3 regions of the Massilia sp. CFBP9026 genome follow, and region 2 is predicted to be linked to each of the others. Evidence: riboswitches for the same ligand, from Rfam matches in the RefSeq annotation. Region 2 holds a riboswitch; each other region holds the start of a gene.

What was found. Region 2 has a riboswitch for cobalamin ahead of SOM28_RS23030 (TonB-dependent receptor family protein). Riboswitches for the same ligand answer to the same signal wherever they lie in the genome.
Region 1: it holds a riboswitch for cobalamin, as region 2 does, so the genes downstream of both, SOM28_RS24440 (cobaltochelatase subunit CobN) here and SOM28_RS23030 (TonB-dependent receptor family protein) in region 2, are expected to answer to the same signal.
Region 3: it holds a riboswitch for cobalamin, as region 2 does, so the genes downstream of both, SOM28_RS26135 (TonB-dependent receptor domain-containing protein) here and SOM28_RS23030 (TonB-dependent receptor family protein) in region 2, are expected to answer to the same signal.

Annotation. Positions count from the first base shown of each region.
Region 1 is NZ_JAXCWH010000013.1:99,483-102,751, forward strand. It holds gene SOM28_RS24440 (cobaltochelatase subunit CobN) at 1-1,259, opposite strand, end outside; cobalamin riboswitch at 1,443-1,661, opposite strand; gene SOM28_RS24445 (ROK family transcriptional regulator) at 1,812-3,062, shown strand; gene SOM28_RS24450 (VOC family protein) at 3,129-3,269, shown strand, end outside.
Region 2 is NZ_JAXCWH010000011.1:107,537-110,805, forward strand. It holds gene ylqF (ribosome biogenesis GTPase YlqF) at 1-620, shown strand, start outside; gene SOM28_RS23025 (DODA-type extradiol aromatic ring-opening family dioxygenase) at 771-1,586, opposite strand; cobalamin riboswitch at 1,674-1,915, shown strand; gene SOM28_RS23030 (TonB-dependent receptor family protein) at 1,984-3,269, shown strand, end outside.
Region 3 is NZ_JAXCWH010000019.1:8,947-12,215, reverse strand. It holds gene SOM28_RS26145 (adenosylcobinamide-GDP ribazoletransferase) at 1-589, shown strand, start outside; gene SOM28_RS26140 (histidine phosphatase family protein) at 589-1,131, shown strand; cobalamin riboswitch at 1,139-1,369, shown strand; gene SOM28_RS26135 (TonB-dependent receptor domain-containing protein) at 1,435-3,269, shown strand, end outside.

The DNA of each region.
Region 1 (3,269 bases), on a different contig from region 2:
ATGTTCTGGCGGCCCGGCGGATGGTTGTAATAAACCATCGCGACCTTCTTGTCGGCGTTCGGTTTGGCGCGCAGCGCCAGCCAGCGCGCCACGCGCCCCGACAGGCGGTCGACTTCGGCCGGCAGCAGTACCGGCGGGCGGTTCTCGATGCCGGTCTGGCGGTCGCGCTGGGGCTGGCCCAGGGCCGCCACCACCATCGGCTGGCTGATGCCCTGCAGCTCGGGCAGGGCCACGCGGTACTGGACCGAATCGGGTGGCAGGCCATCGGGCGACAGCTGCCACTGCATCGCGGTGCGGTCCGACAGGCGGATCGCCTTGAACACCGGGATGTCCAGGCGCTTGAAGGCTTCGTCCACCGCCGCACGGCCCTCGGCGGCGCCGACCACGAAGTCCTGCAGCACCACCAGCGCCGCAGGCTTGGCCGGCGCGACCAGCTGCGGCAGGCGCTCGAGCGCTTCGCGCGAGGCGCCGCCCCAGCGCGTGAGCAGCTGCACGCAGGGCTGGCCCAGTTGCTCGATGCGGCGGCACAGCGCCGCGGGCACCACGCCATCCATATTCGCCAGGTCGAGCACGACCACGGTCGGCCGGTCCTGCAGGCCGAGCTTCGAGGCATTGCCCCAGGCGGCGGCGTCCTGCATCTCGCGCTGTCCCACGCGCAGGCGCAGGGTGGGCTCGGGCTGCGGATCGGCCAGGGGCGTGCCTGGCGCGAGCAGGTGCCGCATCAGCTCCGTTGTGTTGTCGACGCCGCCCGCCTGCCACACGCGGCGCGCGGCCAGCCAGTGGCGGGCGGCGGGATCGGCGTCGGCCGCCTGCAGCGCGGCCGGCGGCGGGGCCTCGCCCGCCAGCTGGCGCAGCAGCTCGGGCGAGAATCCGGCCAGGCTGCCGTGGCGCGAGCGCGTCATGAGGTTCAGGGTCGCCTCGCCGTTCAGCGCCAGCACCGCGGTGGCCGGCCTGGCGTGGCGCGCCAGCCCATCCTTCATGCGGCGCGCCGGGTCGCCGAACAGCGATACCGCCAGGATGGTGTCGGCGCCGGCGATCCACTTGGCCACGTCGCGCTCACCCGCCGCCATCAGCTGGGCCGGGGTGCGCAGCAGGATGCGGTCTTGCGGATGGCTGGCCAGGTGGCGGTGGGCGGCCTCGATGGCGCCGGGTGCGGCGCGCTCGGTGACCACGGCGAACAGGGTCGCGGCGCTGCTGGAAGCGCAGGCGAGCAGGAACGCCAATGCGGCGCAGATGCGGACAAGGAAAAGCGTGTTCATGTGAACGTCGACCTTTTAGCTGCGCGCTTGAAGCGCGCATGACAACAGGCAGCCGCCATCCTTCACGATGAACAGGGACGCGTGCGCGCACGCCACGAGGGCGCACGACCGCATGGGCGATAGCACGAGCAGCAAAAGAAGGAACAGCGAACAACCAACAGGCACGCCCTCACCCCGGGACGTACGAATGCATCGTGGATGGCCGGTCTTCTGGCTCGCCGTCTTCCTTCCCCGGTCCTGCCTTCCCGTGCACAGGGCACAGTGGCGTTCGATCGGAGTCGTCAGGCTTACAGCAGCGGGGGCTGCGCCGGACTGGCGCGCGATGCTATCGCGCACGTCACCGGCTTCCCGTTTCACCTCCCTGCAGACGAGCAGGAAGGCACCATTCACTTGATTGGGCGCGATTCTACCGCCAAGTTCGACCAGTTGTCACCGCATTATTTTTCTTCCGCAATCGAGATTGCCCTGAAAAATAAATCGCACGGGTTTATTTACCGGGAATGGATTTATACTGGCGGCTTCCAGCCGTCCCTCCCCTTGAACGCCCGCGCCATGCCGCCCGATAACGCACCGCCTACCGCCTTTGATCCCGCCACCATGCCGCTGCTGCGCAGCGTCGGCTCGAACCAGGTCGGCATGCGCGAATACAACGAGCGGGTCGTGCTGCAGGCGATCCGCACCCACGGCAGCCTGCCCAAGGCCGAAGTCGCGCGCCTGACCAAGCTCAGTACCCAAACGGCCTCGGTGATCATCAACCGCCTGCTGGACGAGCAACTGGTGGTCAAGCGCGACGCGGTGCGGGGCAAGGTCGGCCAGCCGTCGCAGCCGATCGCCCTGAACCCGGAAGGCGCGTTCTCGATCGGGATCCAGATCGGCCGGCGCGCACTGGACGTGGTCCTGCTCGATTTCACGGGCGCGCTGCGCTGGCAGTCGTCGACGCCCTACGCCAGCCCCGAAGTGGAACAGGTATTCGCCGCCATCGACGCCAGGCTGCGCGAGGTGGACGACTTCCTCGGCCCGGAACTGGCGCCGCGCCTGACCGGCATCGGCCTGGCCGCCCCGCTCACGCTGGGCACCTGGCACGGCCTGGAAAGCCTGTTGCCGCAAGAGGCAGAAGCCTGGCGCCGGGTCGACGTGCGCGTTCGCCTGCAAGCCATGACGCCGCTGCGCGTGGACTTCGCCAAGGACACGATCGCGGCCTGCGTGGCCGAACTGGTGGCCGGCCGCGGACGCAAGCTGAAAAGCTATCTGTACGTGTTCGTCGACACCCTGGTCGGCGGCGGCCTGGTGATCGACGGCGAGCCGCACAGCGGCCAGTTCGGCAATGCCGGCGCGATCGGCTCGATGCCACTTGGCCTGGCCGGAACGGAGGAACGCGGCGTGGCGCCGCAGCTGCTCGGGGCGGCTTCGCTGGTGCGGCTGGAAGAGATGCATGCGCAGGCCGGCCTGGAACTGCTGGCGTTCGGCGATGAACGCCTGTTGAGCGGGCCGTGGGAAGCCGTGACCCGGCAATGGATCGAGGAAGCCGCCAATGCGATCACCTTCGGCGTCACCGGCGCGGCCTGCCTGCTCGACCTGGATGGCGTGATCGTCGATGGCGCCGTCAGCCGCGCCCTGCTCGAACGCCTGATCGCCGCGATGCAGGAGCAGATGACGCGCTACAGCTGGCAGGGCACGGAGCGGCCGCTGGTGATGGCGGGGACGATCGGGATGACGGCCAAGGTCATCGGCGCGGCCTATCTGCCGCTGCATGCCAACTTCGCGCCGGCGCATGGACTGTTCCTGAAGGCGGCCCGGCGCTAGCAAGGCGTGCGCGGTACCGGACCTGTTCGCGCTAGAGTATTCGCCACCATCACCATGGAGACGATCATGCTGGCGAATATGGATGCGGCCGCAACAGTCGGCGTACGCGATATGGCTGCGGCAAGAGAGTTCTACGGTAATGTGCTGGGATTGAAGCCGGTCGAGAGCGATGGCGGCGATGACGACATGGCGCTCTACCGCAGCGGC
Region 2 (3,269 bases):
GCGGCGTGCCGACCAAGCCGCTGCGCATCATGATCATGGGCATTCCCAACGTGGGCAAGTCGACGCTGATGAACGCGCTGCTGAAAAAGCGCGTGGCCAAGGTGGGCGACGAGCCGGCCGTGACCAAGACCCAGCAGCGCCTGTACCTGAACAAGAACGTGGTGCTGGTCGATACCCCCGGCATGCTGTGGCCAAAGATCGCCATGGCCAGCGACGGCCTGATGCTGGCCGCCAGCCACGCGATCGGCACCAATGCGCTGGTCGAGGAAGAAGTGGCCGAGTACCTGGGCGAGCTGCTGCTGCAGCGCTACCCGCAGCTGCTCACCGCGCGCTACGGCTTCAAGACCGAAGGGATGGACGGCGTGGCGGTGGTCGAGGGTGTGGCGCAGCGTCGCGGCTTCCGCGTGCGCGGCGGCGACTACGACTACGAGAAGGCGGCGCATACCCTCTTGCAGGATTACCGCCAGGGCGCGCTGGGCCGCATCAGCCTGGAAACGCCCGAGTCGCGCGCGGCCAGCCTGGCCCAGCATGAGGCCGAGGTGGCCGAGAAGGCCCGCATCGCGGCCGAGAAGGCAGCCGCCAAGGCCGAAGAAGCGGCACGCGGCAAGCGCGGGACGTAAGGCGCGCCTCTAGCGTGCGTTTCCAGCGTTAGCCTCAAAACGTCGTACCCGCGAAGGCGGGTACCCAAGTGTGCCAGCGTTACGGTAGCTCACGCAGTACTTGGGTACCCGCCTTCGCGGGTACGACGTGCTGGCGGCGCAGCAGATTGCTTAAACCTGCGGCGGCTCTCCGAACCTGAAACTCGACACCGCCAGATTCCCCATGAACGCGTCTTCATGATAGACGCAGGCCGCCGCCTCCTGTTCGGCCGCCCCTAATGCCACCATCAGCGGAATCAGATGTTCCTCGCGCGGATGCGCCGCCCGTGCCTGTGGCGCCGTGTCCCAGCGCAGCAAGGCTTGTTCACGTTGCGACGGATCGAGTTCAAGCAGCGCGTGCTGCAGCCAGCCATCGAAGGCTTGCGAGGCTTCGCGCCCATTCGGCCCGAACTGGCGCAGGTTGTGGTACGACAGCCCGCTGCCGATGATCAGGATTCCCTCATCGCGCAGCGGCGCCAGCGCGCGGCCCGCCGCCAGGTGGGTGGCCGGATCGAGGTCGCGCCGGATCGACAGCTGCACCACCGGCATGCGCGCTTCCGGATAGACCGGGTACAGCATCGAGAACGTGCCATGGTCGAAGCCCCGTTCGGCGTCCAGCGCGGCCGGGTGGCCCGCAGCTTCCAGCAAGTCTGCCACGCGCCGCGCCAGTGCCGGCTCGCCCGGCGCCGGATACTTCACCTGGTAGGTGTGCGGCGGGAAGCCGCCGTAGTCGTAGATCATGCCGGGCGCAGTGCCCGACGACACCATGAACTGCGGCGTCTCCCAGTGGGCGGTCACGACCAGCACCGCGCGCACCGTCTCTCCAGCCTCGGCGCGCATGGCAGCCAGCGAGGCGGCCAGTTGGTCGTAGGCAGTACCGTACTGCTCGCGCATCCACGGCCAGGGGCCTCCGCCGTGAGAGACGAAGTAAGTGGGTAGACGTGCCATGGCAGCTCCTTATGAAGCATGAAAACAACGATGGTAGCCGATCCCGCGCCAAGCTGCCGGCGGCCGGGCAGGCCGCACCTTGTCAAGGTATAATCGCCCCGTTTTGGTGCTCTCGCGCACATCCAGGTGCGCGAAGTTAAACGGGAAACACGACATGGCCGCGCCACGCGCCGTCATGGAAGTGTGCTGCCCCCGCAACGGTCAACAAGCGCCGCGCTCCCATTCAACAGGCGTGGCGGACGGTCTCGACAACCACTGTGCATGACGCGCAGGAAGGTGAGGCCGTCATGCTTGCCAGCCCGGATACCGGCCAAACCAGGTGGAAGCGCCAGGCGCTTCCGTTGACTCCGGCCTGCGGGGAAGCAGGCCGGTGCCTTTTATCGAGAACACATTCATCATGATTTTTGCTGCCGCACCGCGCCGCGCGCCACTCGCACTGGCTTGCGCTTTCGTCCTGTCCGCCCCTTATGCCGCTGCCCAGGACACTGTCCCTTCAGTCCTCATCACCGGCCCGCGCTTCCCGGCCCAGGCCACGCCGATCGGCGCCACCGTCGTCACCGCCGAGCAGATCCGCAGCGCCGGCGCCACCGACGTGAACCAGGCGATCCGCAAGATCGGCGGCGTGTTCGGCCGCCAGAGCCTGGACGGCTCGCCGGACTTCGGCCTCGACCTGCGCGGCTTCGGCACCAATAGCGCCCAGAACACGGTGGTGCTGGTCGACGGCGTGCGCCTGAACGAGAACGAGCTGGCGCACACCGTGCTGTCGACCATCCCCGTGGACACGGTCGAGCGTATCGAGATCACGCGCGGCGGCAGCAGCGTGCTGTATGGCGACGGCGCAACCGGCGGCGTGATCAACATCGTCACCCGCCGCGGCGGTAGTGCCGGAACGCACGGCTCCCTGTTCGCCGAAGCCGGCCGCTTCGACCACCGCGACCTGCGCGCGTCGATTACCCATGGCGCCGGCCCCTGGTCGTTCGACGCCGCCGTGGCTGACCGCAGCACCGATAACTACCGCGACAACAACAAGTACGAACAGACCAGCTTCAGCGGCGGCTTGCAGTACGCCTATGCGCCGAACGGCCGCGCTGGCCTGCGCTTCGAGAGTTCGCGTTCCGACTCGCGCCTGCCAGGTTCGCTGACCGAAGCGCAGTTCCTGGCCATTCCGACCCAGACCAAGACGCCAAAGGACTTCGGCTCGCTCGACACCGATCGTGTGACCGCCTTCGTCGAGCACCGCATCGGCGCCTTCGAGCTGGCAGCCGAGCTGTCGCACCGCGAGCGCGAGGTCACGTCGACCTATGTCTCGACCCAGTTCGGCACGTCTGCTTCGCGCTACGAGGCCGAGCAAACCCAGTTCTCGCCGCGCCTGCGCCACACCCTCGATTTCGGCGACAAGCGCAACGAATTCGTCACCGGCATCGACCTGATCCGCTGGGACCGCAAGGTCACGTCCGACTACTCGGCCGGCGATGCGCGCCAGGACTCGAAAGCCTTCTACCTGCGCGACGAACTGCGCTGGAATGCGCCGCACAATGCCCGTCTGGCGGTTGGCGGGCGTCATGAGCGCTTCGAGAAGGACTACAGCGACCCGCTGGCTTTCCCGGCTGTCCTGGGCGAGCACCGCAAGCAGTCGCTCAACGCCTGGACCGTGGAAGGCAGCATCGACGTGATGCCGCAGGT
Region 3 (3,269 bases), on a different contig from region 2:
GGCCGTGCTGTCCACCGCAGCCACCATCTACCTCACCGGCGCGTTCCATGAAGACGGCTTCGCCGACACCTGCGATGGCCTGGGCGGCGGCATGACGAAGGAACGCGCGCTCGAGATCATGAAGGATTCACGCGTCGGCGCCTACGGCGCGATCGGCATCGTGTGCATGCTCGGCGCAAAGCTGGCCGCGCTTGCCAGCCTGCCGCCAGCCAGCGCCATCGGCGCCCTGCTGCTGGCCCATCCGCTCTCGCGACTGGCCGCCACGTCCCTGATCTGGCAGATGGAGTACGCCCGCGCCGAGGGCAAGGCCAAGCCGCTGGCGGTGCGCATGAGCGACCGGGAATTCGGCATCGCCGCGCTCACCGTGCTCGTGCCCGCGCTCGCGCTGCTGGCCTTCGGCTTGCTCGACCTGGCCGCAATCGTCGCCTCGGTGCTGGCAGCCATGCTGGCCACGCGCTGGCTGGCGCGCAAGTTCACGCGCCGGCTGGGCGGCTATACGGGCGATTGCCTCGGCGCCGTGCAGCAGCTGGCCGAAGTAGCCATCTATATTGCGGTGCTCGCCACGCTCGGACGCGGCGCGCTGGCCTGATGCGTATTTACCTGGTGCGCCACCCACGGCCCGAGGTGCCGGCCGGGCACTGCTACGGCCGCAGCGACCTCGCGGCGAACGAAGCCGACGTCGAACGGGTGCTGGCCTCATTGGCGAACCAGGGACTGCCCGGCGCGATGCCGGTCTACGCCAGTCCACTCGCGCGCAGCGCGGTCCTGGCGCAGCGGCTCTCGCCAGCGCCAGCCTTCGACGCGCGCCTGGCCGAAATGGACTTCGGCGCCTGGGAAATGCGCAGCTGGGACGACATCCCCCGCAGCGAGATCGATGCCTGGAGCGCCGACCTGCTGCACTACCGTCCCGGCGGCGGTGAAAGCGTGATGGACGTGGCCGCACGCGTGGCCGGTTTCGATGCCGACATCCGGCGCGAAGGACATGCGCAGGCCCTCATCGTCTGCCACGCCGGCACCATGCGCCTCATGCACTCGCTGCACCTCGGCGGCACGCTGGCCGATGCCGCGCTGCGCGCCGCGCAGGCGGCACACCGGATTGACTACGGCGAAGTGATGATGCTGGAAACCTGACAAGACCTTATAATGAGCGCGTTTTGGTGCTCGCGCCTGCGTTCGCAGTCGCAGTTAAACGGGAAACACGAGCCCCATCAAGGGCCAACGTGTGCTGCCCCCGCAACGGTAAGCAAGTGCCGCATGCTCTCCCCGAGCCATGCGGCAAACCGTCTCCTCATACCACTGTGCGCATGCATGGGAAGGTCGGACGGCCATACTTGTCAGCCCGGATACCGGCCAAAAGGTGGCGTCGCCTCGCGCGATGCCGTTCAATCTGGCCTACGGGGACGTCGGCTGGTTGCCTTTGATAAGAAACAGTTCATGAATTTCCCAGTAACCCGGCAAGCAGCCGCGGTCTCGCTCGCCCTCGCCGTCATCTCGTCCGCCGCCGTCGCTGACGTTCCTTCACCTGACGCCATCCCCACCGCCGATACCGTCGTCGTCACCGCGACCCGCAGCGCGCAGCGCGCCGCCGACGTCATCGCCGACACCACCGTCATCGATGCCGAGGAAATCGCGCGCTCGGGCGCCGGTTCGGTGGCCGACATCCTGCGCCGCCAGCGCGGCATCGAGATCTCGCGCAACGGCGCGGCCGGCACCACCACCAGCGTCTTCATCCGCGGCGCCAACGCCAACCAGTCCGTGGTCCTGGTCGACGGCGTGCGCTTCGGTTCGGCGACCACCGGCACCGCCAGCTGGAACGCCATCCCGCTGGGCGCCATCGACCGCATCGAGATCGTCTACGGTCCGCTCAGCACCCTGTACGGCGCCGACGCCATCGGCGGCGTGATCCAGATCTTCACCCGCAAGGGCGAAGGTGCTCCAGTCGTCACTGGCTCGGTGGGCGTGGGCAGCAACGCCACGCGCCAGGCCGACGCTGGCATCTACGGCAGCAGCGGCGGCCCGAACGCGATCAGCTACGCCTTCGGCGCCGGCTACGAGGATTCGGACGGCTTCTCGTCCACCCGCCCGGGCGCGTCGGGCTACAACCCGGACGAAGACGGCTACCGCCGCCGCAACGCCAACGGCCGCGTGACGATGGCGCTCGCGCCGGGCCACGAGATCGGCGCCCAGTTCCTGGTCAGCCGCCTGTTCAGCCAGTACGACAGCGGCACCGCCAACTATGACGTCCACAGCGATAACGACCTGAACACCGCCGCGGTCTTCATCCGCAACCAGATCCTGCCGAACTGGCATAGCACGCTGCAGTACGCGCGCTCGGAAGACAAGTCGGGCAACTTCACCAACGCGACGCCATCCGGCGCCAGCCAGATCGATACCCAGCAGGACGAGTTCAGCTGGCAGAACGACATCGCCATCGGCCGCGACACGCTGCAACTGCTGTACACGCACCGCAAGGAAGAAGTGCCGTCGATGCGGCGCTCGCGCATCACCAACTCGTATGCGGCCGCCTACTCGGCCAAGCGCGGCCCTCACCTGGTCGACGTCAGCGCGCGCCACGACCGCTCGGTCTACGGCAGCAAGAACACCGGCGCCGCCGGCTATGGCTATGACTTCGGCAACGGCCTGCGCGCCACCACCAGCGTCGGCACCAGCTTCCGCGCCCCGACCTTCAACGAGCTGTACTTCCCCGGCTACGGCCTGGAAACCAACAAGCCCGAAAAAGGCCGCAACCGCGAAGTGGGCCTGCGCTACGACGGCAACGGCTACCAGCTGGACGCGACCTACTTCCACAACCGCCTGACCGACATGATCGTGTCGAGCACCCCATGCCCGGATGGCGCCAACAAAAGCTGCGCCTACAACGTCAACGAAGGCCTGCTCGAGGGCTTCTCGCTGGCCGGCAGCACCCGCCTGATGGGCGTCGACCTGCGCGCCAGCCTCGATTGGCAGGATCCGCGCGACGAGACCACCGGCAAGCAACTGGCGCGCCGTGCGAAGAAGCACGCCAACTTCGGCGCTGACTACACGATCGGCACGCTCAAGACCGGCCTTGAACTGACCGTGTCTGGCGAGCGCTTCGACGATGCTGCCAACAACCGCCGCCTCGGCGGCTATGGGCTGCTGAACCTGCACACGACCTGGCAGTTCACGCCCGACTGGTCGCTGCTGATGCGCCTGGATAACGTCGCCGACAAGCAGTACGAGATCGCGCGCAACTACGGCACCAGCGGCCGCACCTGGTTTGCGGCCCT